DNA from 2 places in the Paenibacillus sp. NRS-1781 genome. Region 2 is predicted to be linked to the other one. Evidence: predicted binding sites of a transcription regulator. Region 2 holds the regulator's gene; the other holds the start of a gene.
The links. Region 2 encodes LexA, which represses DNA repair genes until DNA is damaged. Its sites were predicted from a motif close to CGAACATATGTTCG; they were not measured.

Region 1: a site for LexA is predicted at 7,677-7,690, ahead of addB (helicase-exonuclease AddAB subunit AddB). Genes of this name have one in related genera too.

What each region holds. Positions count from the first base shown of each region.
Region 1 covers NZ_JBITPI010000027.1:76,458-92,104, reverse strand. The annotation lists gene addA (helicase-exonuclease AddAB subunit AddA) at 1-4,047, opposite strand, end outside; gene addB (helicase-exonuclease AddAB subunit AddB) at 4,044-7,610, opposite strand; gene ACIFO6_RS11605 (class I SAM-dependent rRNA methyltransferase) at 7,841-9,220, opposite strand; gene ACIFO6_RS11600 (hypothetical protein) at 9,304-9,489, opposite strand; gene ACIFO6_RS11595 (Na/Pi cotransporter family protein) at 9,565-10,587, shown strand; gene ACIFO6_RS11590 (NUDIX hydrolase) at 10,577-11,011, opposite strand; gene mtaB (tRNA (N(6)-L-threonylcarbamoyladenosine(37)-C(2))-methylthiotransferase MtaB) at 11,115-12,458, opposite strand; gene ACIFO6_RS11580 (16S rRNA (uracil(1498)-N(3))-methyltransferase) at 12,460-13,224, opposite strand; gene ACIFO6_RS11575 (site-2 protease family protein) at 13,386-14,078, opposite strand; gene prmA (50S ribosomal protein L11 methyltransferase) at 14,081-15,046, opposite strand; gene ACIFO6_RS11565 (hypothetical protein) at 15,241-15,647, shown strand, end outside.
Region 2 covers NZ_JBITPI010000063.1:72,701-88,347, reverse strand. The annotation lists gene metH (methionine synthase) at 1-2,778, opposite strand, end outside; gene ACIFO6_RS21655 (cupin domain-containing protein) at 3,073-3,615, shown strand; gene ACIFO6_RS21650 (HAD family hydrolase) at 3,726-4,520, opposite strand; gene ACIFO6_RS21645 (hypothetical protein) at 4,714-5,223, opposite strand; gene ACIFO6_RS21640 (DUF896 domain-containing protein) at 5,352-5,558, opposite strand; gene ACIFO6_RS21635 (LysM peptidoglycan-binding domain-containing protein) at 5,670-6,038, opposite strand; gene lexA (transcriptional repressor LexA) at 6,229-6,855, shown strand; gene ACIFO6_RS21625 (hypothetical protein) at 7,250-7,420, shown strand; gene ACIFO6_RS21620 (hypothetical protein) at 7,572-7,742, opposite strand; gene ACIFO6_RS21615 (LytTR family transcriptional regulator DNA-binding domain-containing protein) at 7,878-8,237, opposite strand; gene ACIFO6_RS21610 (cyclic lactone autoinducer peptide) at 8,294-8,440, opposite strand; gene ACIFO6_RS21605 (accessory gene regulator ArgB-like protein) at 8,437-8,973, opposite strand; gene ACIFO6_RS21600 (hypothetical protein) at 8,951-9,583, opposite strand; gene glnA (type I glutamate--ammonia ligase) at 10,118-11,446, opposite strand; gene ACIFO6_RS21590 (MerR family transcriptional regulator) at 11,562-11,975, opposite strand; gene ACIFO6_RS21585 (aminotransferase class I/II-fold pyridoxal phosphate-dependent enzyme) at 12,059-13,312, opposite strand; gene hflX (GTPase HflX) at 13,427-14,713, opposite strand; gene ACIFO6_RS21575 (AAA family ATPase) at 14,828-15,647, opposite strand, start outside.

The DNA.
Region 1 (15,647 bases), on a different contig from region 2:
ACCTGTAATATCTTCGATCACGTGGGCGTACAGCTCCAGTTGAAAACGATATTGCTCCGTTAAATGAGACACCGTCCGAAATTCGGATACCCGGTCTGTTTTGTAATCTAGCAAAACCAACCCCTTCGGCCCTTCAAACAAGCAGTCAATGATCCCGTGCATCAGCACTCTGTCATTGTGGCCAGGCTCTGACATCATGCTTTCCTGCTGTTGCCCGGCCGATCCCGGCTCTGCTACCTGTGCGGACAGCATCGACGGCAAGCTGCGGCTCCAAAAATCAGCGGCTCCTATCGTATAGGTAAATGGAAGCTCACGCTGCACATGGGTTGCCTCCAGCAATCTGCGACCCAGCTCGCTGGTGAAGAAGCGCAATATTTTATCCGTATCTAACGCCTTCGCCTGAACATCCAGCAATAAGCGCTGGTTCAGCAGACGAGCCTTCGTTTCCTCAATCACCTCGGCGTTCATCGCACCCCCCAGCGGCAAATGCAGAAATAGCGTATGGTACACCGTTCCACGTTCCGTCGGCGTCAATCCCCGGTCACCCATAAATTTGGGTCTGCGCAAGTGCAGTCGACTTCCCCCAGTCTGAGAATCTTCCATCTCCTCTGGTAACTCGGCTACTTGAAAAGAAGACAAATTTAGCCAATCTTCCGATCCAGTTTCCTGCATCGCTAGCCATCTTTTCATTTCGGTAACCGATGTATTCGCCGCCGTCTTGCTTGCCCGTTCATACGGATAGGACCAGGAAAGCGCAGCGGCAATATCTGCATCAGTCCTTGTTGTCATATCTGCTGGGCTATTGGATACGAAATCGGATGAGAGCCACCTTTTGTCGATCGGCTTGGCATTTTTCAACGCTACCGTCTTCTGCTGACGCTCTTCATTAACAGTCTCTTCCCCAGGGCCCAAATTCAAACGAGAGCCGGAAAGAGTCTCCGAAGCTATCATTCTGAATAGCCAATCCCCGCCCGGCATCGTTTCCAGCCTGTGATAGTACCCCTCCTGATCCCCTGCCGCTTCCCTCAGTACAGCGGCAGAAGGATGTCGGATCAACGCAGGACCTACCCAGTCCAGATAACTGCGGCCTGCTGCCAGCATATAATCAGGTAAAACCGTTTCCGTATGCTCTTTGGCCCGTGCCCAACCCGTTGCGCGTGAAGTGAGATCCTTAACGGTTCCGGTCATAATAAGCTTCTCACGCGGACGCGTAAGCGCCACATATAGCACCCGCATTTCCTCAGCCAATAGCTCCAGCTGGGAACGTCGACGGATCGCCAAATTAGGCAGCGTCGGGTAGCTGACCCGATTTTGTTCCTCCACATATTTGGGACCGAACCCCAGCTCCTTATGCATGAGAAACGGCGCATTCAGATCCTGCTGATTGAACATTTTAGCCGTTCCGGCGATGAACACGACGGGAAATTCAAGTCCTTTACTCTTGTGAATCGTCATAATACGGACAGCCTGATCAGGTTCAGTAGCGCCACTGGATGAGCCTAAATCACCGCCTCGCTCTCGCAAGCGAGAAATAAAGGTTAAAAATCGGAACAAGCCCCGGTTAGAGGTTGCAGTCTCATACTGTCTCGCCCGGTCATACAGCACCCGCAAATTGCTTTGACGTTGGGAGCCTCCAGGCAATCCACCTACCCAATCCAGATATCCCGTTTCCTCCAGCAAACGCCAAATCAATGCACTCAAGCTACCTTGTCTGGCTTCCTGCCGCCACGCTTCCAAATCGCGCAAAAACGAACGCAATCGGGCAGGCAACGTATTTTCGCTATTCCCGTCATCCATATCTGAGGCATCTGTTGTTGAATCTCCTGCGAAAAGGTCCCATTCCTGCATATCCCTGGACGTTCCATTTTTGCTCTCCTCTGTATGGTCAGCCTCAGCCGCCGCCAACAGAGCGCCATAAAACAATCCGTCCGGCTTTTGCAGCCGGATTTGTGCCAGCTCATCCTCGGTCAAGCCTACAATCGGTGAACGAAGCACCGATGCCAGCTGGATGTCCTGCTGCGGATTATCAATAATGTGTAGCAGAGACAGCATGACCTCCACTTCCGTTGCTTTGAAAAAGCCTGTCGTCTGCTCGCCGGATGCCGGAATGCCCTCAAGACGCAGCTCCTCTACAATCAACGGTGCCCATACGCTCGCCGAACGGAGCAAAATGACAATATCACCGAAGACTGCCGGACGCATCGCTTTTAACCCTCTGTCATAAATCAACAGCGGTTGGCCTGTATCTCCCGTCAGCTCCTTAATCCGTTGCGCGATTGCACGAGCTTCCAGTTGTGCCGTTTCCAGCTCCGCAAGTTCAGCCATTTCGCCTTCCTGTAAAGCGGACTCATCACCCGTTTCGGACAGTTCCGAAGCCTCCGAAAGACCGCGCCCGCCTTTATCAACCAACAACAATTCAGGTGCATACGGGGATGTAGCATCCTTTTCCATTTCCGTCTGCTCAGGATAGGAAGCACCATGCGCCAGCCATGCCCGTTCATCGTATTCAATTTCCGCCACATCCACGCTCATGATTTGCCGGAACACCAGATTGACCGCATCAACGACTTCCACCCGACTACGAAAATTACGCGCCAGATCAATTAAAAAGCCATCTTCCTGCTCCTGCATACCGTATCGTTGGTATTTGTTCAGAAACAGACCCGGCTCCGCCAGCCGAAACCGATAAATACTCTGCTTCACGTCCCCTACCATAAACCGGTTGCCCGGTTCTTCACGGGATACCAGCCTGACGATATCCTCCTGTACCGTATTCGTATCCTGATACTCATCCAGCAGTACCTCGTCGAATTGCTCCTTGTATTCGAGTGCAGCGTCCGAAGGCAGCAGTCTGTGCGGAGTAGAGTCGGGATGACGTAATATTTTCAGACAATAGTGCTCCAAATCCCCGAAATCCACCAGCCCTTTGGACTGCTTGTGCTGTTGAAATCGTTCCCCGAAGGCAATTACGGTCTCCACCAGTTCCTCCATCAGAGGAGCCGCCCCATGTAGTTCCTCCAAATAGGCTTCCGCCCTCCTGCCGAACAGGGAAGCCTTCATATCCGTGATCATTTTTTTGGCTGCCTCACGGAGCGCCTTGACCCGTTCCTGCAATGCAGGCTCAGTCTGATCCTTTTTGACTGGCTTGAGCTTGCCGAAGGCCGCTATTTGAAAGTGATCATACAGCGAGGCCCACGGCTGTGTCTCCAGTTCCTGCAATAGTCCCTTCACCATCGCGGTATCCTCTTGCAGCGTCACTGCATAGGGCGCAGGGCCGCCGGGCTGCATAGCTGTCTCATAAGCCTGCTCCAGCAGGCTTGCTGCTCCGCGCAGCGAAAGGGCCGCATCCACCAAAATGCTGCGAACCCAAGGCGTCTCTCCCAAAGCCGTCACATCTTCTACACGGAACGTGGCTGCGGTCTCCCTCAGCCAGTGCTCCGGCCAGGGATGACTTTGCGAAAAATCGTACAAGCGCTGAACAAGCACATACATCGCATCATCTGTACGCTCACCGCTAAACCAGTCCACCAGTCTGCGGAATGTACTGCCTTCATCGTTAGCCTCATACTTTTCCTCAAACAGTTCTTCCAGCAGCTCCTGCCGCAGCAATTCCGTCTCATGCTCATTCATAATCCGAAAACCGGGATCAAGGGGAATGGCCTGATAATGCCTGCGAATAACCTCCATACAAAAAGAGTGGAGCGTCGTAATCGACGCCCGATTTAACAGCGATAACTGACGACGTACATGCTCACTATCCGGCTCCTGTTCCAGCACACGTTCCAAAGCTTCACGTATACGTTGGCGCATTTCGGCGGCAGCAGCCTTTGTAAAGGTCGCTACCAGCAGCCGATCCACGCTGAAACCGAGCCGCGGATCGGCGATTTTACGAATAATGCGCTCTACAAGCACCGCTGTTTTACCAGACCCCGCCGCTGCCGCTACCAGCATGTTGTTGCCAGATTCATAGATCGCACGCCACTGGTCATCACTCCACATACTGCCTTCCGGCTTGGGTATTCCGTTAGTGCTTGATGTGCTTATCATTGGTCCATTCCTCCTTTCCCTTCCTGTGCAGACCCAAGCAAATCCCATATCTGATCCTTGCCGGGTTTCCCCCATTGGTTGTAGCCGCTGCCCTCCAGACTGTCGTCAAATTGACAAACAGGTTTGAAAGAACAGAAGGTACATGCCGTCTCTTGCTGGATACGATAAGGCTCAATCGCCACATCGCCCTCTGTCATGCGTGTCCCAATCGTTCGGATATTATCGCGCACCGAAGCCAGCAGGCTGTCCCACTGTTCCGGCGAAGCGACAGACGCACTGCTGTAAAAGCTGCCATCCGCCTTGACCGCAACTGGCAAAATCGAGGAATACCCCTTGTCCAGTGCTGTGTCCATTTGTCCGACCACATCCCGATCCGCGAGCAATAGCCCTTTCATCTTGAAGCGTTTTAGAAGCTCCTGACGGGCCTGTTCCGCGCTCAGACCATTCGGTGATTGCAACATCGGATTATGGACGTGAAAATACAGCGTCCCCGCCGGATAAGCCGTCTCGCCCAACCATTCCTCTGCCGCATTCAGCAGCACGTCCAAGTATGTGAGCATTTGCAAGGACAGGCCATAATACACTTCATGCAGCTTGAGATCCTTTTGGCTGGATTTGTAATCAATGACGCGTAAAAGCAAGCCTTGTTCTCCCTCTGCCACATCCACGCGGTCAATTCGTCCGACGATTTCCATCACCACACCATTGTCCAGCCGAAAGGTCAGAGGAGGAAGCTTTTCTCCCGGCCCAAAACCCAGCTCAAGCTCCAGCGGCTCAAAGCTGCCTCTACGCGCATGTTCACCCAAAATCAGCGAAGCCCGACTCACAATATCTTTCAGCTTGCGCAAAATGTACCCGTACCGCTTGGAGCTCATTAAAATCTCGCCTTGCAGGCGGGGAGCCAAACGCTCCACCGTCGATTCCGCCTCTTGTCGGCATTCCTCTGTGCTGAGACTGCCCCAGCTCACGTTCCGTTTACGTAAATTCATCGCCATCTCTCCGAGCGCCGCATGGAACAATTGTCCGATATCCGGTGCCTTTAGCCGATACATTTGGCGCTCCTTCAAGCGAAGACCATGGGAAGCAAAATGCGAAAACGGACAAGCGACAAAACGTTCCATACGAGAAACGCTGGTACGCAGCTTGCTACCGTACAGACGGCGACTCGTTTCCTTCCGCATTTCGGCATGATTTTCGTAAAAAAGTGAGGTTAGCAACTGACGCAGCTTGTCCTTTTCACGCCCTTGCTGGCCCGCATACCAGTTGTATACCTCCCACCAGGGAGATAAAATCTCTCCACCATGCCGCCATTGCCGGAATTGCGCGATCAGTTGCGGCAATGCCTCGGACGGATGGGAAGCATACTCCCATTGCGTCGCCCATAGGTCCCGAGGCAATGGATAGGCAGCCAACGGGTGCTCTTCCAGAGCAGGGAACAGTTGACGGACATGGCGTACCAACTCTGACGGCAGCAACGACTTGCCCTCTTCGTCGGTTACCGCGTAGCTCATCCACAGACTGCTTCCGGCTGATGTGAGCGCCGTATACGCAAGAAAACGTTCATCCAGCAGACGTCTTGTCATATTCGGTGCCAGTTCAACGCCCCGTTCATTCAACGCGGTACGTTCCTGCTCGTTCAGCACGCCATCCTCATGAAATACAGCTGGCATCACACCTTCGTTCATACCCAGTACAAAGACATGTTGAATACCAGCTACACGAGTACGGTCTGTGTTTCCGACCAGTACCTGATCCAGAGCTGGCGGAACAAGACCCATACGGTACTCTATCAGCCCCGTTTCCAGCACACCTGCAAATAAAGAAGTGTCCAGCTTCTCGTCACCCATCATTTCGACGATCTGATCCAACAGCTCAAGCACCGCATCCCATACCTGACGATGCTCCTTCGCCTGCTCGGGATTTCCCGCTTCCTCGGCCTGATGGATCAAGTCATCCAGCTTATGCCCAATTTCCGCATCCTCCAGCAACAAGTACACCGCTTCACACTTCTCAAGTGCAGTCCGGGCCTTACCCAAACGTTTCTCAAACGCACGTAAAGGCGTCACGATCACATCACGGCACAGCTCCATTAGATCCAACGTTTCGTCCCGCTGACGATTCCGCTCCTGTTCCTCCAGCTCCAGCGAAAGGCTGGGTACAGCCTGCCATGGCCGTCCGTCTGTCCAGCGGCTGCCCTGTATCCCGCAGGCCAATGCGTAATTTTCCAGACGATCCATATCCTCGCGGCTGACTCGTCCACCCTGTGGCAACAGCAGATCCGTTTTAACCGCACGAAATACATCCTCGTACCGCCAACGCCGCTGGACGATATCCAGCGAAGCCCGAATCATTTCCACCAAGGGATGATGCAAAATGCTTCTGCGCTGATCGAGAAACACCGGAACCTCATATTGCTTGAATATCGGCTCCACCCACGGCTCATAATCCTCAATATGGCGTACAAACAGAGCCATTTCCCGATAACGTGCCCCCTCATCTCGGGCCAGACGGCGCATTTCGCGCACTGCTCCCTCCAGCTCGACACGTCGGTTCGCTGCGGCATACAGTTTGATTTCTTCAGGCTGCTTATCTTTCCATTGCTCCGGCATCTGTTGCTGCGGCATGGGTCGTCCCTGGTTCCGATATCCCGCACGTCGTTCAAACTCTGCCTCCAGATACGCCAACGCCGGGCGGTCCTTAAATCTCGGAAGCGGATCAGAGCGCAGCAGTTGTGTCTGCGTCTCGATCATCAGCTCGTCCGCCATCCCTTTAAGCTTTACATAGGTAGCCGCCGAAGGATGAAACAAATCCAGCTCATGCGGAAGCTGTCCCCTCTCGTAGCTGCGATTGCAAGTCAGTGCGACCGTCAACGAAGAAGCGTGCAGCATGAGCTGCTCCACCACCTTGTATTCATGCGGCGTAAATCTGCGGTAGCCATCCATCCAAATATCCGCTCCACGTACAATGGACGACTCAGCAATCTGCTCAGCCAGCATACGCAGCGTATCCTCGCCATCAATATATTGAAGCGTCAGCTCTCTTTCAAAATCCTCATAGATCAGACTGATGTCCTTGAGCTTGCCGCGTAAAATCGGAGTGGATTCCCCCGCCGCATTCATTCGCTCCAGTTGCTCCGGGACATACCGAGTATCATTCCCATACTGCTTCAGCTCTGTAAACAGCGTATTTAACCGATCCACAAAGCCCAGTTGGTCTCCCGAATCCTTAAATAAGCTCAGTTCATCCTTGCGACGACGAATAATTTTATATAAAAGCATCTTCTTGCCTTCCTCCGTCACAGGTACCAGCGCCGAACCCCCGGTTTCCTGCATGACCAAATAGGCAAGACGATGAAATCCCATGACCTGTGCGCGCACCGTCCCCTGAATACCGTTTTCGGCTTCTGTAAGCAATGCATGCTCTGAAGCAAATGACGATTGCTCCGGCACAAGTAACAGCATTGGCTTACCTAGCGGTTCCTTGCGTAGCATAGCCGTCATTTCGCGACGGATTAACGCGCTTTTCCCGCTGCCTGAGCGGCCAATTAACAAACGGACCGACATGATGCGGCCTCCTTTCCAACGAACAACATTCTATTCAACAGTATAGCATATGAGGCAAGAGAGAAAAGAACGTACGTTTGCCATCTTGTAGCATTTTATCCTCCCTCAAAAAACAAACAGTCCCGCAAGCAGGCTTGTTGTATGCCTTCTCTACAGGACTGATTTATGGATAAAACGAGCCTAATCTACTTGATCCGCTACCTTAATATGCGGTTAACAATCTATAAATTCTACAGTTGTGTTCGACTGCGCACCTCAAAAATAGCGAATTTCAAATAATGGCCTTCCTCTACGCCCAGAATTTGGGGATGATCCTTGCCAGCCGCTCTCCAATCCACCAGACGGAGGATTTTTCCGGCATCTGCCGCCGCTTCCTTAAGCGTGTCCAGAAACAGCTCCGGCCGCATATGGAATGAGCAGCTTGCAGTCACTAAATAGCCGCCCTCATTGACCAGCTTCATCCCGTGCAGATTAATATCCTTATATCCACGCGTAGCTCCTTTGACCGCATTCTTTGTTTTCGCAAAGGCTGGCGGATCAAGAATCACTACATCAAAGGTACGTCCGCCCCCTGCTGTGAGCGGCTTGGAAGTATCTCCTTTTCCCCCGGCTCGCGTAGTGCGTTCCTCTACGCCTTTAACCTGATTACGCAAATATTGGAAAGCATCGTCCACGACAAACTCGACGCGTTCCTCAAAACCGTTCAGCTTGACATTATCCCGTGCGCTTTCTATCGCGTGCTCGGAAATATCAAGACAGGTTACTTTTTTCGCACCGTATTTGCAGGCATTGAGCGTAAAGCTTCCCGTATGTGAGAAGCACTCCAGCACAGTTGCGCCATCCCAGAATGGGAACTCCACAACCTTGCCGCTTCTGTTCACAGGCTTCATGACCGCTGTGCCAGCGTCACCCTGCTCTGCTGCTACTTCCTGCAACGTAATTCCGCTACGTCCTCCCCAGCCCGTCATCAGTGGAGCGATCGCCGCACGATTCTCACGCTGGTCGAAGAAATAGCCTGTCTTCTGGCCCTCTACAATATCGACCTTGATACGCAAACCATTTTCCGTTACCACGACATGACGCGGGCAGTCGCCATATAAAGGCCCTTTGGTCTGTTCCAGTCCTTCCAACTCGCGGATGGATACATCGCTGCGCTCATATATACCAACAGGGCCAATCACTTCAACAAGTGCATCCCTGATTTCTTCCCTGCGGCGATCCATACCGAGCGTTAATAATTGTACGACCAACACGTCGCCAAAACGGTCTACAATCAGCCCGGGTAAAAAATCAGCCTCGCCGTATACCAGCCGATACGCGTCTCCTCCGGTCACAAAACGTTCGCGGTGCTCCAGGCAATCGCGGAAGCGTTTGGCAAAAAAGCTTTGATCCATCGCTTCCAGCGGCTCGTAGGACATCACACGCACCGTAATTTGTGAGGCCGGATTATAGTAACCCGTTGCCAAATAACGGCCCTGATGGTTTACGATATTGACCAGATCACCCGCCTCCGGCTCACCCTCCACCTTGGATATTTCATTTTTAAAGACCCAGGGGTGCGCGTGTTCCAGCCTTTTTTTGCGGCTGCGTTCCAATATTACTGAAGGCAAAGTCCTTCACTCCCATTCTTGGATTACTCAAAGTGTTAAAAGCGTGGTGTTCGATGGGGCGCGGCTCCGCGATTCATTTGATCTTACCATCGCTGGCGCTTCTTCAGATTCAAATGAATCGCTCCGCTGCTGCCCGCCATGCTTGTCATGGCTGTCCTCGACAAATCATAGGCTGTTACATGAGCATTTTGCATAAATCCCAAAATCGATTTTAAATCGGCAATATAGAGATCGAAACGGTTTAGTCCGTCTATATATTGTTCTTTCAAGCGTTGGGAATCAAATTATGCAAAATGCTGATATAAGCGCAATTCAATTAAAACCTTAGAAAGGGGGCTATGCCTGTGTTTATACACGTTATTTTGCCGCTGTGCGGTGGGCTGCTTATTTTCTTGGGCGGGATGAAGCTGATGGAAGCGGCCCTCCGGCATTTAGCTGGCCCCTTCCTCACCCGCTGGCTGAACCGGGCCACCGTTTCCCCTTGGCGTGGCATGCTGTTCAGCTCAGGCATTACCGCCCTGTTGCAAAGCAGCACCGCTGTCACGGTGCTGACCATCGGACTGGTCAACGCCGGGCTGTTGACCTACGGCCGTACGCTCGGCATTATCCTCGGCACCAATATTGGTACCTGTCTGACCACCGAGCTAATGGGTCTCCAGCTAGGCAAGCTGGCTGTTCCGCTGCTCTGCGGCTCGCTGCTTTGCTGGAGCGTCGCGGTCTTGTGGGGCGAGGCTGGCTCCAGCCGCCAGTATGCGTCTGCCGGGCCACCATCCAGTTCCCTTCAGCTCAGTCGTCCGCTGGCTGTCCAATATATCAGCCTCGCCTTTGCCGGGTTTTCGCTGATCCTTGCGGGTATCCGCGTGATGCAAACAGTCGGCCCGTGGATTGAGCAGGCCGGGCTGTTCCGCTGGTTTCTGGACCACGCTGCGGCCAATATGTGGTGGGCCTTCGCTGCCGGGGCCTGCCTGACCGCACTGGTTCACAGCAGCGCCGCTGTTATTGGCATGGCGATCAGCCTTGCGGCTGCGGGAGCTTTGCCAGCCGATGTGGGTATCGCCATCGTCATTGGCTCCAACGTTGGCACCTGCGTGACGGCTCTCATAGCGGCTGTAGGCGGCAGCGTATCCGGCAAATTTGTGGCCTGGTCCCATGTACTGCTGAACGTAGGCGGGGCGTTAATGTTTATGCCGCTGATCCCTGGGCTGGAAATGGTAGCCGCCTGGATATCTGCTGAGTCTGGAGCCAGGGTCGCCCATGCCCAAACCCTGTTTAACGTGATCAGCTCTCTGCTTGTCTTGCCAGTCTGCTATTTACCTGTATGGACACGTTTGGAGAATCGCATATCTTCCAACATCATCAAACGTTAATTCCAAGCATGGACAGCGCCTTGCTCAAAATGACATCATTGTTGTCATACCCGCCTTGGTGCTGGAGCCGCCATGCTTCCTCAGGCATATGCCACGCGACACCTTTGATTTCTTCAATTTGTGCCTGTAAATCCCCATCCAGTGCCTCTACGAGAAAATAATGGACTTCCTTGTCCACTTCCCCAAACTCAGGATGCTGATACGTATAAGCAATCATATCCACATGCTGGATAATCCGTCCGTTCAGCCCTGTTTCCTCACGAATTTCACGTAAAGCTGTCTGTTCGATCGTTTCTCCTTGCTCCATTTTACCTTTAGCCAAGGAGACCTTGCCGTATCGGTCGGTAATCAGTTGAATTTCAAGCTGCTCCCCCTGTTTGCGGTACACAACACCTCCGGCGGAAATTTCCTTTTTTGCTGCCATCCTGTAATCCCCTTTCCTTGCGCAACAAGGATTCCGTCCTCCCTGTAAGGAAAGGCGAAATCCTTGTTTGCCATCTCTAATACCTGTTCAGGTTTTTTTGTTTTTACAAAGCTGTTTGCAACCCATTCTCCAGAACACGGACCAATTGGCCTTCACTTTCATTAACGCCCGCCTTCGTCAGCTTCACGCGGCACACCTTGCCAACCAGATCCTTGTTACCTTCAAACACCAGTTGAATGTAATTGTCACTGTAACCGTGAAGCATGCCGCTATCTTCGGTCCCTTTCGGCGCAACTTCCGGAATAACCTCCAGCACCTGACCGACAAACTTTTCTGCATAAGCCAACTGCATTTGCTCTGACAGTTCAATCAGCTCATGCACACGTGCATTTTTCACGTCCTCATCCACCTGATCCTCCATACGCGCCGCAGGCGTACCACTGCGCTTGGAATAAGGGAACACATGCATTTCCGAGAAGCCGATCTTTTTCATCAGTTCATAGCCGTTGCGGAACATTTCGTCCGTTTCCCCAGGAAAGCCAACAATAACGTCTGTCGTAATCGCCACATCCGGCATCGCCTTGCGAATCATAAGCATTTTATTGTAAAACTCTTCTGTTGTGTATTTGCGGCGCATCCGTTTCAACACAGTGTCGTCTCCCGCCTGAAGCGGTATGTGAAAATGACGCACCAGCTTGGTGGAACGATTCAGCACATCGAGCATTTTTTCATCTATCTGGCTGGCTTCAATCGAGCTGATACGGATACGCGCCAGCCCTTCCACCTTCTCCAGATCCCACAGCAGATCGGACAGATCATAATTGTCCATGTCGTCACCATAACCGCCTGTATGAATGCCTGTGAGCACAATTTCCTTGTAGCCCGCATGAACCAGTTGACGCGCCTGAGCCATAATGCTTGCGGCATCGCGGCTGCGGGACAGACCACGCGACCACGGAATGATGCAGAAGGTGCAGAAATTGTTGCAGCCGTCCTGAATTTTTAAAAACGCACGTGTGTGGTTAGCAAAATCAGGTACGTCCATTTCCTCGAACACACGCGTTTTCATAATGTTGCGCACAGCGTTCACAGGTTGACGCGACTCCTGAATCTCCTGAACAAACGGAATAATTTTGTCGCGATCCTGTGTACCAATCACAAGATCGACACCGGGAATATCCATAATTTCGGCAGGAGAAGTCTGGGCGTAACAGCCCGTCACTGCCACAATGGCATCTGGGTTCCGACGAATCGCACGGCGAATGATCTGACGACTCTTTTTATCGCCGGTATTCGTAACGGTGCACGTATTAATAAGGTAGACGTCAGCTGTCTGCTCATCAAAATCTACCTGCTCATAGCCTTCATTTTTGAACAGCTGCCAAATCGCTTCTGTATCATAAAAGTTTACCTTACAACCCAATGTGTAAAATGCCACTGACGGCATATTAAACCCCTCCCATTTCTCCTGACTCATATAAAATGCAAGCCAATGCAGCCATACCTGCGGTTTCCGCACGCAAAATGCGTCTTCCCAACCCCGTAGACTGCGCCCCGGCCTGCTCGGCCTCCAGGCTCTCCGATTCGCTGAAGCCGCCTTCCGGCCCCACTACCAGCAGAACACGTGGCTTGTCCATCGACGTCCATTGTCCTGCCAAAGGCTGAATCACGTCCCGTAGCTGCCGCCCCTGCTCTTTTTCAAAACAATAGCATATCAAATCATACTGCGAAAAAGAAGCCAGCAGCTCCTTCCACGTCATCGGCGCGCTAATTTCCGGAATCCGGTTACGGTGGCTTTGCTCAGCCGCTTCCTTCACAATCTTGCGCCAGCGCTCCAGCCGCTTGCCTTCCTTTTTGGCATCATACTGCACGACCGTACGCTCGGACAAAAACGGTACAAACCCCGCTGCTCCGATTTCTGTACATTTTTGCATAACGGTCTCCATCTTGTCTCCCTTGGGAAGACTTTGGGCAATGGTGACCTGCACATGTGGTTCGGAGGTCATCTCCAGCGGCTCGACGATCGTCGCCGTCACACGATCCTGTTCTATCGTATCCAGCGCAGCCAACGCTTCCCTCGATACCCCATCGCTGACTATAATTTTGTCACCGCTACGACCGCGCATGACCTTGGCAATATGTCGCGCATCCTCACCTGCCACGATCACATGGTCTTCCAGAAACTGCTCTGCCGGAATAAAATAACGCTGCATTGTCTCTCACACCTATTCTGAAAATAACTGTTATCCATTGGGTTCTGTACAATATCCGAATAAATCACCAAGCACCATCATATCATCTTTTGCGCCCGGATGACCAGTATGTTGCTGCTCCAATTGTTATACTACCGTCCATACCCGCAAAAAAGGAGCCGTTAGGCTCCAAATAATCCGATGATGTAAAAAGCGAACTGCAAAAACTGTACATAAATCGTCTGGGATAGCACATACAGCGGCTCAATCGTCACCGCCCGCACCTGCGGGATAACAAGGATCAACAGAAAAATAAAGATGGACCACTGCTCAAAATGCTGAAGTTTGCGGCGCAACGGTGTAGGGGCCACATCCTCCACAATCCGGTAACCATCCAACGGTGGCAGCGGAATTAAATTAAAAATAAACAAAAACAGATTCAAACTAATCAGTGAATTGATAAACAAGTTGATGGCCTGAGCCACCCGCTGATTCTCGATATTCGGCAGCACCTGAAAATGAAGCAGCACCGCATAAATCAGGGTAGCCACAAAGGCAAGCAGCAAATTGCTCAGCGGCCCAGCGGCAGACACGACAATCCCCATAGAACGTGGACGACTGAAATTGTCGCGATTGACCGGAACCGGTTTGGCCCAGCCAAAGCCCCCGATCAGCAGCAGCAACATACCCATCAGATCAATATGCACTGCCGGATTTAAAGTCACGCGTCCCAGCAGCTTGGCTGTAGGGTCACCGAATTTATTGGCATAATACGCATGCGCAAATTCATGCACCGTAAAAGAAATGATCAGAGCCAGCAAGTAAAAAGGAAGAACCTCTAACTTCACACGAAAAATATTTTGTAAAAAATCCATAGTTACCTCTTTCTCGCCACAAACGCCAGCCAATCCTCATCCCGGCACGTTTCGGCAATGTCGAAGCCCGCCGCCTTCAATGCGTTTTCGACAACCTCTTCTTTGTTCTTCCAAATCCCTGAAGCGATATAAATACCACCTGGCTCCAGAGCCTTGTACACATCCTCAATAAACAGCAAAATAATTTCCGCCAGAATATTAGCAACCACCAGCTTGACTGGCAACTGGATACCCAGCGTCGGATCGCTCGCATTCAGCACGGACAGCAGATCGCTCTCTTTAATGGTAATGCGATCCTCCAACCCATTCAGATGGGTATTTTCCCGCGCACTGGATACCGCTACGGGATCAAGGTCCAGAGCCAGTACATGCTTCGCTCCCAGTTGCACGGCTCCAATCGCCAAAATGCCGGAGCCTGTGCCCACATCAATGACTTCCTCTCCACCCTTAATCACAGACTCCAACGCTCTCAGACAAAGTGATGTGGTGGGATGCGTTCCGGTGCCAAAGGCCATGCCGGGGTCCAGCTCAATAATTTTTTCATCTTCACTGGCAGGCTCATAGGCTTCCCAAGTCGGTTTGATCGTTAGACGATTCGACACACGCAATGGCTTGAAATATTGCTTCCAGGCATTCGCCCAGTCATCCTCATTGACCGTTTTCAGCTCATACCGAACCTCGCCAGGGTCAATATCGAATGTTCTCAATTCTTCGACGCGTGGCTCAATTTGCGAGCGGATGCTGTCCATCTCAACTTCTTCGGCAAAATAACCCTTGATGGTCGCTTGTCCTTCAGGAATGTCATTCAAGGGCCGATCATACCACTGTCCGTAGGACGTATCGCGTGGTTTGTTCAGCGAACCGGATTCTTCAATGGAAACCCCTCCCGCACCTGCTTCGTGCAGAAAATTCGAAATCATTTCGACGGCTTCTTCGGTTGTATGTATTGTAATTTCATGCCACAACATGGTTTTCATTTCCTCCTCATTTCACATGCATACTCTATATTGTACTATATACATGCATAGGAGTTCAAAAAAGATAGTACCATCGAAGTGCAAAATGTTTTGTAGAACTTGTGCATGTTGCCCACTCTTTTAGTCCAAGCCTCCTTAACTCTAGTACATACAATATAGTATATTCTAAGAAGGAGTGACTTATAATGGCCAAAACCGTTTTGGATTATAATGCTGCTGTCATCACACCTATTACCAATGGGATTAGTCTTCCGGTTCCTATTTCTCCAGCCGGACTAGGGATTGCTACTGCTTCCGTATTTATTGATCCGACTATTCCTGGAGCTGTTAACAATCGGGTAGAATTAAAGGCATCCATAGGCTTGCGTTTTGTTGGTGCGGGCAATATTAGAACACTTGTACGTATATGGAGAGCTGGCAAGGAAATTTATTACGGACTACAGACTAATCTGTTTGACGACAACATTATCATTAATGTCGAAACGGTAGATGTTGCACCTCTGGGCGTGCAAAACTATCAACTGATTATTGAAAATCAAACGCCTGCGACTACTGCTTTCGTCTCCGGTCCCCTTGTTTTTAGCGCAACAGC
Region 2 (15,647 bases):
CCCCGAAGCCAGCAATTGCTCTACATTTCCTTTTAATCCAAGATGGTGCCCCATCAGCATCTGCATATTCACATAAGGCAAAATATAATTGAGCGGATAGTTACGCAGTACATGACGGTCCGTATCTGGCGGAATATAGACGGGCAAATCCTGAGCGATTTTAGAGCGAACAGCCCGGGTAAGTTTAGGCAACGGCTTGGCTTCCACAACCGTTGCGGCTTCCGCTTCCCGTTCAGCTTCCATTTCCTCAGCCATTTTCTTGCGGGACTCAGGATTCATCAGCTTGTTAGCTATGTCCAAACCATCCATTGCATCCTTCGCATAGACAACCATGCCGTCATACTCGGGACGGATACGGTTTTTCGTAAACTTACGCGTCAAAGCAGCTCCGCCAACCATAATCGGGATATCAATATTCGCATTTTTCAAATCCTGTGCAGTCAACACCATTTGTTGAGCGGATTTAACAAGCAAACCGGATAAGCCAATCGCGTCGGCCTTTTCTTCACGGTAAGCCTCAATAATGCGTTCTGGTGGTACTTTTATACCCAGATTTACAATATGGTAACCATTGTTGGATAGAATAATCTCCACCAGGTTTTTACCGATGTCATGCACATCACCTTTGACCGTAGCCAGCAAAATCTTACCTTTGACCGAGGATTCATTTTTTTCCATATACGGTTCCAAGAAAGTAACCGACGCCTTCATGACTTCAGCGCTTTGCAGCACCTCTGCAACGATCAATTCGTTGTTGTTAAAGAGACGTCCTACCTCTTCCATCCCCTTCATCAGCGGTCCATTAATAATCTCCAGCGAAGAATATTTGGCAAGCGCTTGCTCCAGATCCGGAATCAGGCCCTCCTTACTACCCTCTACTACATAGGAAGCCAGCCGCTCTTCGAGCGAGAGATTGGACACCTTCTCTTTTTTCTCCACTTTCTTATTACGGAAAGCAGCTACAAAAGCGGATAAAGTATCGTCGTTCGTTTTATAAATCAGGTCTTCGGCGAGCTTCCGTTCATGCTCGGGTATCGAAGCATAACGTTCGAGCTTCTCCGTATTTACAATCGCATAGTCCAAGCCTGCTTTGGTACATTCGTATAGATAAACGGAATTGAGCACTTCACGACCCGCCTCCGGTAAGCCAAAGGACACGTTACTGATACCCAGAATGGTGTGAACCCCTGGAAGTGCCTCTTTAATAATCCGAATCCCCTCAATCGTTTCCTTGGCTGAACCGATGTACTGCTCATCACCTGTTCCCACGGGAAATACGAGGGTATCAAAAATAAGATCCTCGGGTGCCAGACCGTAACGGTTCACCAGCAGATCATAAGAGCGTTTGGCCACTTCAAGCTTATCCTCACGAGAAATAGCCTGACCACGTTCATCAATGGTTCCAACAACAACAGCCGCGCCGTATTTATGAATAAGAGGTGCCATTTTCTCAAATTTCTCTTCGCCATCCTCCAAATTAATGGAGTTAATGATCGCCTTCCCTTGCGAATATTGCAAGGCGGTATCAATAACCTCGATATCCGTGGTATCAATCACGAGAGGGACTTTTACCTTATTCACAACCAGCTTCAAAAAGGCTTCCATATCCGTCATTTCATCGCGGTCCGGGTCCTGTACACAAATATCAATGACATGTGCCCCACTCTTTACCTGAGCACGGGCAATTTCAGATGCCTCTTCATATTTGCCCTCCACGATCAAACGCTTAAATTTGCGGGAGCCAAGAACATTCGTTCGTTCACCAACCATATAGGGACGATTCTCCTGTTCAATATATACAGGCTCAATACCCGATACAGCCGGTGGGTGATGGCCTTCCAGCGGACGCGGCTCAAACTGCGCCATACGTTCACTCATAACCCGGATATGCTCAGGCGTGGTACCACAGCAGCCTCCTGCAATATTCAGCCAACCTTTTTCGGCAAAAGCGGCCATTTTACGGGCCAATGAATCAGGTGATTCATGATATTGACCGTTTTCATCAGGCAAACCTGCATTCGGATAACAGCTAATGGCTGCTGAGGACATATCGGAGAGAGAGCGAATGTGATCCCGCATAAACTCCGGTCCTGTAGCACAATTCAGCCCGATCGACACCGGGTGCAAGTGTTCCAGCGAAATGCAGAAGGATTCGATATTTTGCCCTGCCAAAGTCGTTCCCATGGGTTCAATCGTTCCCGAAATCATTATGGGAAGCTCGATACCCGTCTTCTCAAAAGCCTGCCGAATTCCAATACTTCCGGCTTTGACGTTAAGCGTATCCTGCGAGGTCTCCAAAAGCAGGGCATCCACGCCGCCTTCAATTAGCGCCAAGGCTTGCTCTTCATAGCTCTCAATTAGCTCCGCAAACGTAACACCACCTGTCACGGATAATGTTTTCGTTGTCGGTCCCATAGCTCCTACAACAAAACGAGGCTTGTCCGCAGTACTATACTTATCTGCCGCGTTACGCGCCAGTTTAGCGGCAACCAGGTTAATTTCACGGGCGCGCTCCGGTATATCGTAATCCGCCAAAACAACGGATGTCGCTCCAAAAGTGTTCGTTTCAATCAGGTCTGATCCGGCCTCCAAGTATGCTTCATGTATCCCTTGAATGACATCCGGTCTGGTTAAGACCAACATCTCGTTGCAGCCCTCCAGCTCTTCCCCGCCAAAATCGTCGGGGGAAAGATCCTCTTGCTGGATCATGGTGCCCATGGCCCCGTCAAGAATGAGTATTCTTCGTTGTAATGCATCCTGTAAGCTAACTTTATCCAAAATCTCTTCACCCCCGCAAAACGTTAAATCCTAGTTTAGCAGAAACCGTATCATTTAGATAGATTGAAGTAAAAACATACGTTTTATACAGCCTCTTCTGCACAAAAACGACTCTCGATATTCATTTTTACAGTTTGCAGCATAATGAGACGCACTTAGGTCGGTGTTCTTTTATATTGGAATAGGACGAACCGTCATTTGCAACATAAAATGTTTCAAACCTATATTGTACAACGATTCAAGACATGATATTCTGTATACAACATTAAACCAAGTGGAAAAGAGGGATAACCTATGGCTGAAATCTTAATACGCAATACGAATGTACGAATTAGCGATGAAGACAAGGTCCGTGAATTTTTGGAGAGTCAAGAGGTATTGTACGAGCATTGGGATGATTCCAAGCTATCCGGGGTGCTGCAAGAAAATTTCACCCTGACAGATGAGCAAAAAGTAGCTGTTCTAAACACTTTTGAAGCCGAAATCAAGGACTTAGCCGCCCGCCGTGGGTATAAAATATGGGACGTTATCACCTTGTCCGAAGCAACGCCGAATTTAGACGAGCTGCTTGCCAAGTTTGAGCAAATTCATACTCATACCGAAGATGAAATCCGTGCTATTGTAGCAGGCAAAGGCATTTTCATCATTAAAGGTCCTGAAGAAATCGGATATTTTAATGTCGAGCTTTCACCTGGTGACGTTATTTCCGTACCAGAAAATATTCCTCACTTCTTTACCTTAATGGAAAATCAGAAGATCGTCGCAGTACGTTTGTTCATCGAAGAAAATGGGTGGATTGCCGAACCGTTTGAAGATCCATCGTTTATTAAAGCATAATACTACATTACGAATCCATCCAAAGTGGATAAAGCAACTCCCTCTGCTCTGAGATACCTGAGCGGAGGGAGTTTTTTGGGCTTGTTACTATAATAAGATCCGAAAAGCACTTACTTAAACGATTGAATAATTCCATCCAATTCAGAAAGATGCTTAATTTCAAACTTTGGCTTGATTTCTGTAGTATTGGTTTTGGCGTTGCGGTTCACCCACACGGAGTGCACACCTGCCGCCAGAGCGCCTTGAATATCAGTCGTCAGCTTATCCCCCACCATTAAAGCATGTTCAGGCTCAATACCGAGAAGCCCCAAAGCATGTAGAAAAATAGACGGGTCCGGCTTACCTTTACCAAACGAACCTGAAATAACAACGTCATCAAAAAATGGAGCTAGCTGCGGAACCCCATCCAGCTTTTCCTGCTGTAGATCAGGGGAGCCGTTTGTCAACAAAAGAAGCTTATACTTCCCCTTTAATTGCTCCAGAATCTCAAATGTTTCTTCATAAACATGGGGACGGGTGCGTCTTTCCAAGGCAAATTGCGTTGCCAGTTTTTGCGCTAACTCTTCATTATCTATCCCCAACTGTTGCAGACCTCTACGCCAAGATTCCTTTCGATAAGCAGGGGCCAACTGTTCCAATTGCCGGAACTCAGGCTGCTCTCCTGACTTAAAATTCGCCCACAATCCCTCAAACGGATTAATGCCAATCAATTGAGTAAAACTAAAGGTTTCATAAGACTCATACAAAGCACGCGCTTCCTTGCGGACTGCTTCTTCCAAAGCCTTCGGATCAACGTCTGCTTCCAGGGAACCTGTCTGGCACGTCGCGTCAAATGCCTCTTCTACACTACGCTCATCCCACAGAAGTGTATCATCAAGATCGAACATTACCGCCTGAATCGTCATCTGAATTATCCACTCTCTTTCCACTTTATATGTACGCTTGTTCTCCCATGTTGAGCCTACAAGCATTCCAATTATTATGTGCCCATATTAATCAATAGGCCGCAATGTGTTATATGAAATAACATCATGCGACCTTATTTACAGAGGCTACAGGTCCACAAACAATTTAAACGATTCGTACCAACAGAAGTCGCTATTTTTTGTCTACTTGAACCTGATTAGATAGCGCAAACTTCTCAAGCCGCTCTGCAATGGCATCCGTATCATAACGGCCCAGTGATTTTGTAAAAATAAAGTTGCCACCCTTACCTTTTCTTTCAACCGTTACGTAACCCTTTTCAATCTTGATGGCTTTCATATCCTCTGTCGTCATTGGACGCTCTCTGCCACCCTTCAACATATACAGCGTGCTCTTTCCAACCTTCAAATAAGGACGGCGTATGAAAAAGATAACTGCCAGCATCAAATACAAGCCAAATACAAGCCAGTCCATGCCGCGCATGCCAGTCTTAGTCAAAAAATAACTCATGAGCATGTACAGAACTGCAAGTCCAGCCAACATGATTGGCACGGTAATATTACGTCCACGGAAAATATCCATTGCAGAACCGGCACCACTAATGGTTTGGATGCCTTGTTTTTTGCGCGATTTATTCAAATGCGCTGTGTTTTTGCGTACTTTTCTTTCAAATGATCGGGCCATCTCTCAATTCCCTTCCCAAATATATTGCTTAAAAACAATTGCCACCCATCCTAATCTATATAGATACCAAAATAGATACCTTAAAAAAACGAAAAGCAAATTACGCGGGCTAAGCCGCTTTAGCGACATTAATGCGTCAGCCCACCATTTCCCTTCGACGTATCTTCGTCCACAATTTCAATCGTATCAAGTTGCTGCCGGAAATTACGGCGAATGTTATCCAAATAAATTTCCCGAAGATTGGCGCGCTCTGTTGTTTCCTCTTCAGTCAATCCTTCGGCTTTTGCTTTGCGAGCCAATTCATTGATGCGCTGTACCAAGCTGTCTATATCCAAATTCTGTCCCCTCCATATAAGCAAAGATATAATACACTTTGACATGTAGAAAAGAGCTTGTCAAGGTTCCCTCATTACGTCCTCTGACAAGCTCTAATCAATCGTGACAGATCAGAAATGCGGAAGCTTTAAAAGCTGGCCTGCCTGCACTCCCCGATCTTCCAGTCCGTTAATCCGAACAATTCCATCTATATATACCCTTGTATCCATTCGTTCCGGTTTATGATTGGAGGCAATCTGCCACAATGTATCCCCAGGTTGTACAATAAGTTTGGTTACCTCTTCATTAGAAACCGAAGGGGCCGCGAATACCGTCAGCACACCTGCATCCGCAATCCAGAAAACGGTAACCAGAATAAGAAGTTTGGACAGAAGACTATTAGAAATGGGCCGTACAAGCTGTGCCTCTCTCTCATTACGGACATTTTGCATCTTTTCTAAATTCATTGGAAAAATACTTTGATATGTGCTATATTTCATCATTGTCTACGTCCTCCAAACGTTTGTTCCTATGTTTTTCACAATATAACACGAACATCTGTTTTGTTCAATAGAAAAGAGAACAAAAGTTCGCGATTGTTTTTTAGGGATTATTTAGAACTTACGTTTGTACGAACGGAGGTTCTATGCTATAATTTTCCCAAACGTTACTAAATGGGGTTGATACGGTATGTCTAAGATTTCAAGCCGCCAGCAGGCCATTCTTGAATTTATCCGCAATGAAGTGCGTCTAAAGGGTTATCCCCCTTCTGTACGCGAAATAGGTGAGGCTGTTGGATTGGCCTCCAGTTCTACGGTTCACGGTCATTTGGATCGTCTGGAGAAAAAGGGACTGATTCGTCGTGATCCAACGAAACCGCGGGCCATCGAGTTACTCGGCCAAGACGAATCGGATAACAGCAACTTGATTAATTACTCAATTAGTCGTGTTCCGGTCGTCGGCAAAGTTACAGCTGGTCTGCCTATTACAGCAACAGAAAATATTGAAGATTACTTTCCTCTTCCCCAGCATTTTGTTGGTGAGGATAAAATATTCATGTTATCTGTTGTAGGAGAAAGCATGATTGAAGCTGGTATTGCCAACGGAGATTATGTCATCGTACGTCAACAGCAGACAGCCGATAATGGCGATATTGTCGTGGCCATGACAGACGAGGACGAGGCTACTGTTAAAACTTTTTACAAGGAAAAAGATCATATTCGACTTCAACCGGAAAATCCGGCCTTTGAACCGCTTCGTCTGACGCACGTCAGTATTTTGGGTAAGGTTGTAGGACTCTTCCGGGACTTCCACTAATTTTTCATTTTTCAGCCCCGTTATTCTTCCGCTACAACAAAACCGGCTGCCCATGGCAAGCCGGTTTTGTATTGATATTATGTACACAAAATGTTTCTCACAGCTATTCTTTTTCCTTTGATAGCCCATAGATAGACGGTTTATACCTACTAACTTCATTCTTTACTATTCTGCTTATGCTAATCTGCTGGAACTTTCTCCTACAATATAAAGTGGGAAAAGATAAGACAGGTAAGCATAAGTTTTTTTACATTCTGTATCTCCATACTTTATTAGTTTCTGAATATTAGAATCATAGGTGATAGCTTCTTTTTGCTTTTAATAGATTTATGCCGATACATGCTAGCGCTACTGGCATATGAATAAAGTAGACCTTAGCAAAGGAGATAAGCATATGATCAAAAATCGAGTCAAAACGTATAAGCATCGTATCGGCAAGAACAAATTTCTGGTCGTAAAAGTCTTTCAGGCCGCATCCGCCGAAACAAGAAGCGGTAACGCACTAGCCACCAATGCATTGAACATCAAAATTTCCAAACGTAACCGTAAGCATAAACACTTCTAAAATTCATCCGTACCTTCATTTCTTGTGAAGGGAGGTGATATCATGTGTAAAAGACATTTCAAACGTCACGTGAGAGGAAGAGGATTATCCATCCGTTCAAATCAGAGAGCTATTGCACGTGCTAGAGGTAACGCATTGGCTGTTAATCTGTTTAGTGTAAATGATAGACAACGCAGACGATAATGATTGTTTTTAAGCGAAAAGTGGGAAGGATTTCTTCCCTCTTTTTTGTGCCACATTCTAGTGTAAAACGGAAGTTGTACAATAATAAGTGGCACTTTAAATCCCAGCCCTGAGAAAATTCAATAAAAGCTTTTTTCATGTCTATTCTCCTCCTTGAACTATTGTGTCTTTATCTTTACTGTATGATCATTATCCTTTAGATTCTGAACAAAAATCAGGGTGCTGAATGTCTCTTATGATTCGAATAAGTCGAGTGTTTTGAAAAAAAGAGCCGCTATCTAGTAGCAACTCCAGTGAAGATTATGTTCGAATTTATGAAACCCATTTCCTCTATAACCTCGCCAAATCGGTGATAAGAGATCGGACACCTCTTCGACGTTTTTGTTATCTCACATTCAAAGTAAGCGTCTTTGAAAATGCCATTAACAATTTTCACCTTCTCCACATTCAGTGTATTACTTCTATCCACATTCAAGAAATGGAACCCATTATTATTTAGAAAGCTTTCCCAATGCTTTAGGGTGCCGATCATGTAATATGTTTTTTCGAATGTGTGAACTAGAATCTGATCCCTCTTACGTCCTTTAGATATAAAAAGAACCTTGTCCACTGGTATGTTTTCGCCCTTGTTCATACCTCGAGAATCATCAGCTGAGACGGTTAAGTTTAGCATTTCATATATCTCCCACTTTATTTCAACAGTTCTTCAGGTGGTTCGGGACTGTGAATCCAAGACAAACTCGCTGTACTCACTGATACAACTGCAAGTGAAGTAAGTAATATGGCAGCATTGTAGTACATGCCAATCTTAAATTTACTAAATTTAGGACTTTTCATTTTTCGCACCTCCTCTCTATTAATGTTAAGCTCTGAACAAAAAAACTAGCCGCTACCACCGGAAAAGCCAGCCACAAATTAAGTGTTATTATTGCAACTCCGCAAATTTTTAACAATGGGTAGTGCCGTTTAGATATACGAGTCTTCCCGTCTATTCTAGACGGAGCATAAACTAAGACAAGTATTATACTTAATATCGAAGTAATAACTATCCAATTATAGTTTAAATTCACAAAGGACAGGGCAGTAAGTAAAGCTGTAGAGACAACAATGCATACTATATTGCTCTTTAAATGTATTCCTCCTACAACTTGACGCAGTATAGAAAAAGATATCATTGCCAGTACAGTTTCCTGCACCTTCCCCGTAATAAATGAAATACCAATAGTTAACAAAATGATGGAAACTGTATTAATCACAACGGCTACTCCATGTTTTAAAACCGCAATAGAAGATGGATGATCCGGTACAACTGTTTTGATATGAGTTGCAATATCAAGAGCAATAGAATCAAGATTTTTTATAATAATCACGCTCCGTTTTTAGCGCATAGTACAGGAACATTCCAGATGCCAAACCTATAAATAAAATACTCAGAGGAAAATTATTGACGTAGAACATAAATGTACTAGCGCCTAGTACCCCAATTATTAAAATAACAACAAGTACATGTTCCCACCTAAAACGCAAGCTTTCATAATCTGCTGTAAAGCCTATTTTGAATTTAAATACTAACCATGATATAGCTAATACCCATGCACTGGTTACCGCTTGAGCTAACGATCCCTCTGGAGAGGTCTCCATGTCTGATGTCAATGTACCAAAGAGCATTACTATAATTATTGCTTGGAGCAGCGTATACAAAAACGTACCTGTAATGGATATAATAGCTGACCAAATAATAGGCATCCTTACAACAGTAGTTATCAATAATGTGAATAATATAATGTTTATACTCGGAGCAAAAAAAGACAACGACATTTCTTCTCTTAACACCAGACTTTGCAAATTCATGATCAGGCCGATAAACAATGCAGGCCAGATAAAATCTAAAGCTCGGATTCTGAAAATAGTAAGCATTAAAACAAACGCCGCAAATGTTTCAACATTAGAAAAAAGCAAGAACCGTATAGGCTCCCACATAACACATATCCCCTTCTCACCATTGTAACCAACACTATAATTCTATATTTGCTATAACAGTATAGAAATACAATTACCTGTTTATTTGGAATATTTTATGTATTATGCTGGGTAAATATTTTTCGCACGTTTCCTTACAATATGTTTATTGCTCTAAGAGCCATATTTCAAAAAAACTCATATTTCACGAGTTGGAAAATACCATCTTCCTCCCACTTTTCGTTGATAAGTCCCGGATCATGGAAAAATGTATCTAGAATTTCATTCCAATTCATACAGGTTCTCTTCTTTAATTATTTAGGATGATACAAACGATCAAAAAAATCATAAAATACAATCAGCCAAAAGAGACAGGACAACATAGTATTAATACACGATGTTCTTGCTTACGGGCTTCGATCCAACTCGCAAACTCTTCCTTGCAATTCTTTTAGTACCTCCAATTGAAAAATGCGGTTTCCCGCCATATAATTTTACTCACTGCCCCCAAACTAAAAATCCCTCAACGCTTAGAGCGCCAAGGGATTCCACATTTTAGTAAAGCGTCAGATATTGATCACGTTCCCATTGATGCACTTGGGTCCGGTACATATCCCATTCAATTTCCTTAAGCTCATAGAAGTAAGCCAGCGCATGGTCACCCAGAGCGTCAGAGATAACTTCGCTTCGAATAAGCTCGGACAAAGCTTCTTTCAAGTCTGCTGGCAGGCTTGGAATCCCTTCTTCAATCCGCTCTTCCTCAGACATAACATAGATGTTACGATCAATCGGAGTTGGCAGAGCCATTTGACGTTTGATACCATCCAAACCGGCTCTCAGCATCACAGCCAGTGCCAAATAAGGATTCGCAGCCGGGTCAGGATTACGAACTTCGACGCGGGTACTCAAGCCACGAGATGCCGGAATTCGAATCATCGGACTACGGTTACTGGCAGACCAGGCAACATAACAAGGAGCTTCATAACCTGGTACAAGACGTTTATATGAATTCACCGTTGGATTCGTGATTGCTGCCATCGCACGTGCGTGCTTAAGAATACCAGCCATATAATGGCGGGCCGTCTTGCTCAATCCGAGTTCGTCTGATTCATCATAAAATACGTTTTCATTGTCCTTGAACAACGATTGGTTACAGTGCATACCGGAGCCATTCACGCCAAACAAAGGTTTTGGCATAAAGGTGGCGTGCAGACCATGCTGGCGTGCAATCGTCTTAACAACGAGCTTGAACGTTTGGATCTGATCGGCAGCCTTAACTGCATCCGCATATTTAAAGTCAATCTCATGCTGTCCAGGTGCAACTTCATGATGGGACGCTTCAATTTCAAAGCCCATCTCTTCAAGCTTAAGAACAATTTCCCGACGGCAGTTTTCACCCAGATCCATCGGTGCCAAGTCAAAATATCCACCTTGGTCATTCAATTCTGTAGTCGGTTCGCCTTTTTCATCGGTTTTGAACAGAAAGAATTCAGGCTCCGGTCCGACATTCATCGAAGTATAACCCATTTCTTCTGCTTCCTTGAGTACACGTTTCAAGATACCGCGCGGGTCGCCGGCAAATGGAACTCCGTCCGGCTTATAAATATCGCAGATCAGACGAGCTACACGATCCGAGGTTACCCAAGGGAAAACTACCCATGTATCCAGATCAGGGTATAAGTACATGTCAGATTCTTCAATGCGCACATAACCTTCAATGGAAGAACCGTCAAACATCATTTTGTTATCCAGCGCTTTTGGCAGTTGACTAACCGGAATTTCTACGTTCTTGATCGTACCAAGCAAATCTGTAAACTGCAAACGAATAAAACGAACATTTTCTTCTTTGGCAATCCGAAGAATATCTTCTCTGGTATAACTCACACTAACCTCTCCCTTTCTGTAACGAGTATTACAAATCAGCTGTTCCATAATCCTTTTAAATAATGAGGCCTGGTCTGCAAGTAAAGCGGTAGTATGCCAAAATGCAGGCAATATATTATCTCTTATTGAAAAAACGTGATAATTCACCTTGGATCAGGGATACCTGTCCCGGTCTTTTACCTGCCACAAGCTGTTGTTTCAGCAAGCGGTGAAGCTGGGTATCGGACATTTCACGACGTTTAACTTCCGTATCTGCAGTAATAACTGTTGCTTCTTCCGATTCCTTGGTGACCGGATTCATGACTTGTTTAATTCCCGCAATGTTAACACCCTTCTCAATCAACGCCTTGATTTCAAGCAAACGCTCTACATCATTAAAGGAAAAAAGACGTTGGTTACCCGACGTGCGGGCAGGAACTATCAAGTTATGTTGTTCATAATAACGAATCTGACGTGCTGACAAGTCCGTTAGCTTCATGACAATACCTATTGGAAATAAGGCCATGTTTCTGCGAATTTCGTCGCCCATTTGTCATCAACCTTCCAGTGATCTATTATTCACCTTATTGTACATTTAGCTGATGCAAAGTGTCAATGACATGTTAGAAAAACTCACAATAATTTACGATCTTTCATGGTTTGTAGGGCCATCAGCACTCCATATTTCACATGAGAGTAGGTTAACCCCCCTTGCATGTAACCAATATAGGGTTCACGAATCGGAGCATCTGCAGATAATTCCAGACTTCCTCCTTGTATAAAAGTGCCTGCAGCCATAATAACCGGATGCTCGTAGCCCGGCATATCCCACGGCTCCGGTACCACATGACTATCCACAGCGGCAGCACGCTGAATTCCTTGGACAAAAGCAATTAAATGCTCCGGTCCGTTAAAAGAAATGGCCTGAATCAAATCGGTGCGTTCCTCATGCCAGGCAGGTTTCGTTTCAAATCCCATGTCTTCAAAGACCGCAGCTGCGAATATACTTCCTTTAACCGCTTGCCCAACCAGTGTTGGAGCAAGAAATAAGCCCTGAAAGATACCTCTCGTGGTACCTAACATGGCCCCTACTTCACCACCGATTCCAGGCGCAGTTAAGCGGTAGGCTGCCAGCTCAACATACTCCTGTTTACCGCAAATATATCCTCCCGTTTCGGCAATGCCGCCGCCGGGATTTTTAATCAGTGAACCTGCCATCAAATCGACACCGACCTGCGTAGGCTCCAGCTTTTCGGTAAATTCACCATAACAATTGTCCACAAAGACAATAACGTCAGGTTTAATCGCCTTTACACGGGCTGTCATTTCCTCGATATCTGCCACACTAAAGGAAGCTCTCCAATCATAGCCGCGTGAACGCTGGATGCCGATCACCTTCGTATTGGCATGGATTGTAGCCTCCACTGCTTTCCAATCTACCTTACCTTCTGCTGTCAGCGCTGTTTCTCCATAAGTAATGCCAAAATCCTGCAATGACCCGGTCCCATCGCCGGGCTTGCCGATCACTTTGTGAAGCGTATCATACGGTTGCCCCGTAATATACAACAGCTCATCACCTGGACGTAGAACGCCGAATAAAGCAGTGGAAATCGTATGAGTTCCCGAGGCAAAATGCGGGCGGACCAATGCCGCCTCCGCACCGAACACATCGGCATAGACCTCCTCCAGTACCTCACGCCCTCGGTCATTGTACGCATATCCCGTAGAGCCGGCAAAATGAAAATCGCTCACTTGCTTCCGCTGGAATGCCTGAATAACCTTCCACTGATTTGCATCTACAATATGATCTATGCGCTGTAGCCGTTCCTGTATTTTGCGTTCTGCTGTTTCTTGTATTTGTTGGATTTCCGGACTAAAAACTACCATTTTACCTTCGTGACCCTCTCTCTTTACGCAGCCTTAGGCTATTGTTGTTATAACATCTTTCCCTCGGAATGGTGTGCATTTATCATTGAATTGACCTAAAAACGTCATCAGAAGTTATCCTTCTGTGAAGTCCTTGAGGACATGACCATATTTTTCATACTCGCCTCGCTGAACTTCTACCTCATAAATGACATCATTACCATCATACTCGGTCAGAAGTACATCCCCAATCCGGTAAAGCACCGATGTCAAGTCCCCACGTTCCGCCGGAATACGGAATCTCAGCGTATCTCCGCTCAGATGCTCCTGAATCAGCTCACGAAGACGCAGCAGATCACTTTCGTCAAATGAACTGATTTTCAAATATCCCTCGCCGGAAGGAAGCATTTCCAGTTGGTCAGGAGTACAAGCATCTTTTTTATTAAACAATACGATCTGCGGCTTGTCCGCCGCTCCCAGTTGCTCCAAAATCGTTTCCACGACCTTCATCTGTTCGTCACGCATATCCGAAGAAGCGTCTACCACATGCAAAATAAGATGAGCCTCATTAGCTTCCTCCAGAGTAGCACGGAAAGAAGCAACCAAATCATGAGGCAGATTTTGAATAAAACCAACGGTATCCGTAAGAATAATCTCTTTGCCGCTCGGCAGTTCCATCGTTCTGGAGGTAGGGTCCAGCGTCGCAAACAGTTGGTTCTCAATATATACATCAGCCGCCGTCAATTGCTTTAGCAGCGTCGATTTCCCCGCATTGGTATAGCCAACAAGCGCTACCTGCACAATACCACTCTTTTGTCTGCGCTCTCTATGTAAATACCGATGACGGGTCACTTCCTCCAACTGACGTTTTAAATCGCTGATACGATCACGGATGTGACGACGATCTGTCTCCAGCTTGCTTTCACCGGGACCACGTGTTCCAATACCGCCACCAAGTCGTGACAGATTTTTGCCGTGTCCAGACAAGCGGGGCAACAAATAGGACAGCTGCGCCAGTTCAACCTGAATAATGCCCTCCCGTGTTTTCGCACGCTGAGCAAAAATATCCAGAATAAGCTGCGTACGGTCGATAATTTTGAGATCCAGACTTTCTTCCAGATTTCGCACCTGAGCCCCCGAAAGCTCCTGATCAAAAATAGCCGTATTCGCACCCAATTCCTCGGCTGCCGCACGCAGTTCCTCTACCTTACCTTTACCGATAAACCATTTGGAATCCTTTGCTTCCTTGTTCTGGGTCAAAACACTAAGCACTTCAACACCAGCGGTCTCGGCCAGCTTCACGAGTTCATTCAGAGAGTATTCTGTATTAATCCCAGAACGTTTGACTTCATCCGTAATCAGACTGACAAGTACCGCTTTATCCTGCATTTCGGTTTGTGTATCATAAGTGGAGTTCGCCATATTGTTTGCTCCTTTATTTTCCATATTAACTCTCGCACAGAGACCGACCTGATATTCAGGCCGGCCCCCGTTCGACGTTATACAATTCGATGTGATTCAGATTTCTATTATCGCCTATCTTTTGTCCATTTTCAAATCCTCTGGACGCAGCGTCATCAACTCCTGCTTTCCCGGCTGCCCGCTTCTGTACTGATTGAGCAACCTGACAGCCTGATGCCGAATCGCTTTTTCAATCACATTGCGGACATAACGTGCGTTGCTAAATGCATGAATACTGTCGTTGCGTTCATTCAACAGATACTCTTTCATTTTGAGTATGGACTGAGGCATAAGAATATAATCCCGTTCTTTGGCCATCATTTCGGAAATTTGGATAAGCTGATCCACGGTATAGTCCGGAAAATCCAGCTGGATGGGAAAACGGGAAGGCAATCCAGGATTCGTACGCAAAAAGAAGTCCATCTCTCCCGAGTATCCAGCGAGAATCAAAATAAATTGATTTTTCTGATCCTCCATGGATTTTACTAAGGTATCAATAGCTTCCTTTCCAAAATCCTTTTCCCCTCCCCGCGCCAAACTGTAGGCTTCATCAATAAACAGCACTCCACCCAGAGACTTCTTGACCAGATCCCGCGTTTTTTGCGCTGTATGTCCGATATACTCGCCTACCAAATCAGCCCTCTCCACCTCAATCAGATGGCCCTTGCTCAGTACCCCCATTTTTTGCAGCATTTTAGCGATAATGCGGGCCACCGTCGTTTTCCCTGTACCTGGGTTCCCTTTGAAAATCATGTGATATACGTGCGCGTTACTCAACAGCCCCGCATCAGTACGCATATGGGCAATTTGCAAAAAAGCATATACTTCAAATACCAGGTCTTTGATGTTATCCAAGCCGACGAGATGATCGAGTTCCTTCTGAATTTCCTGATAG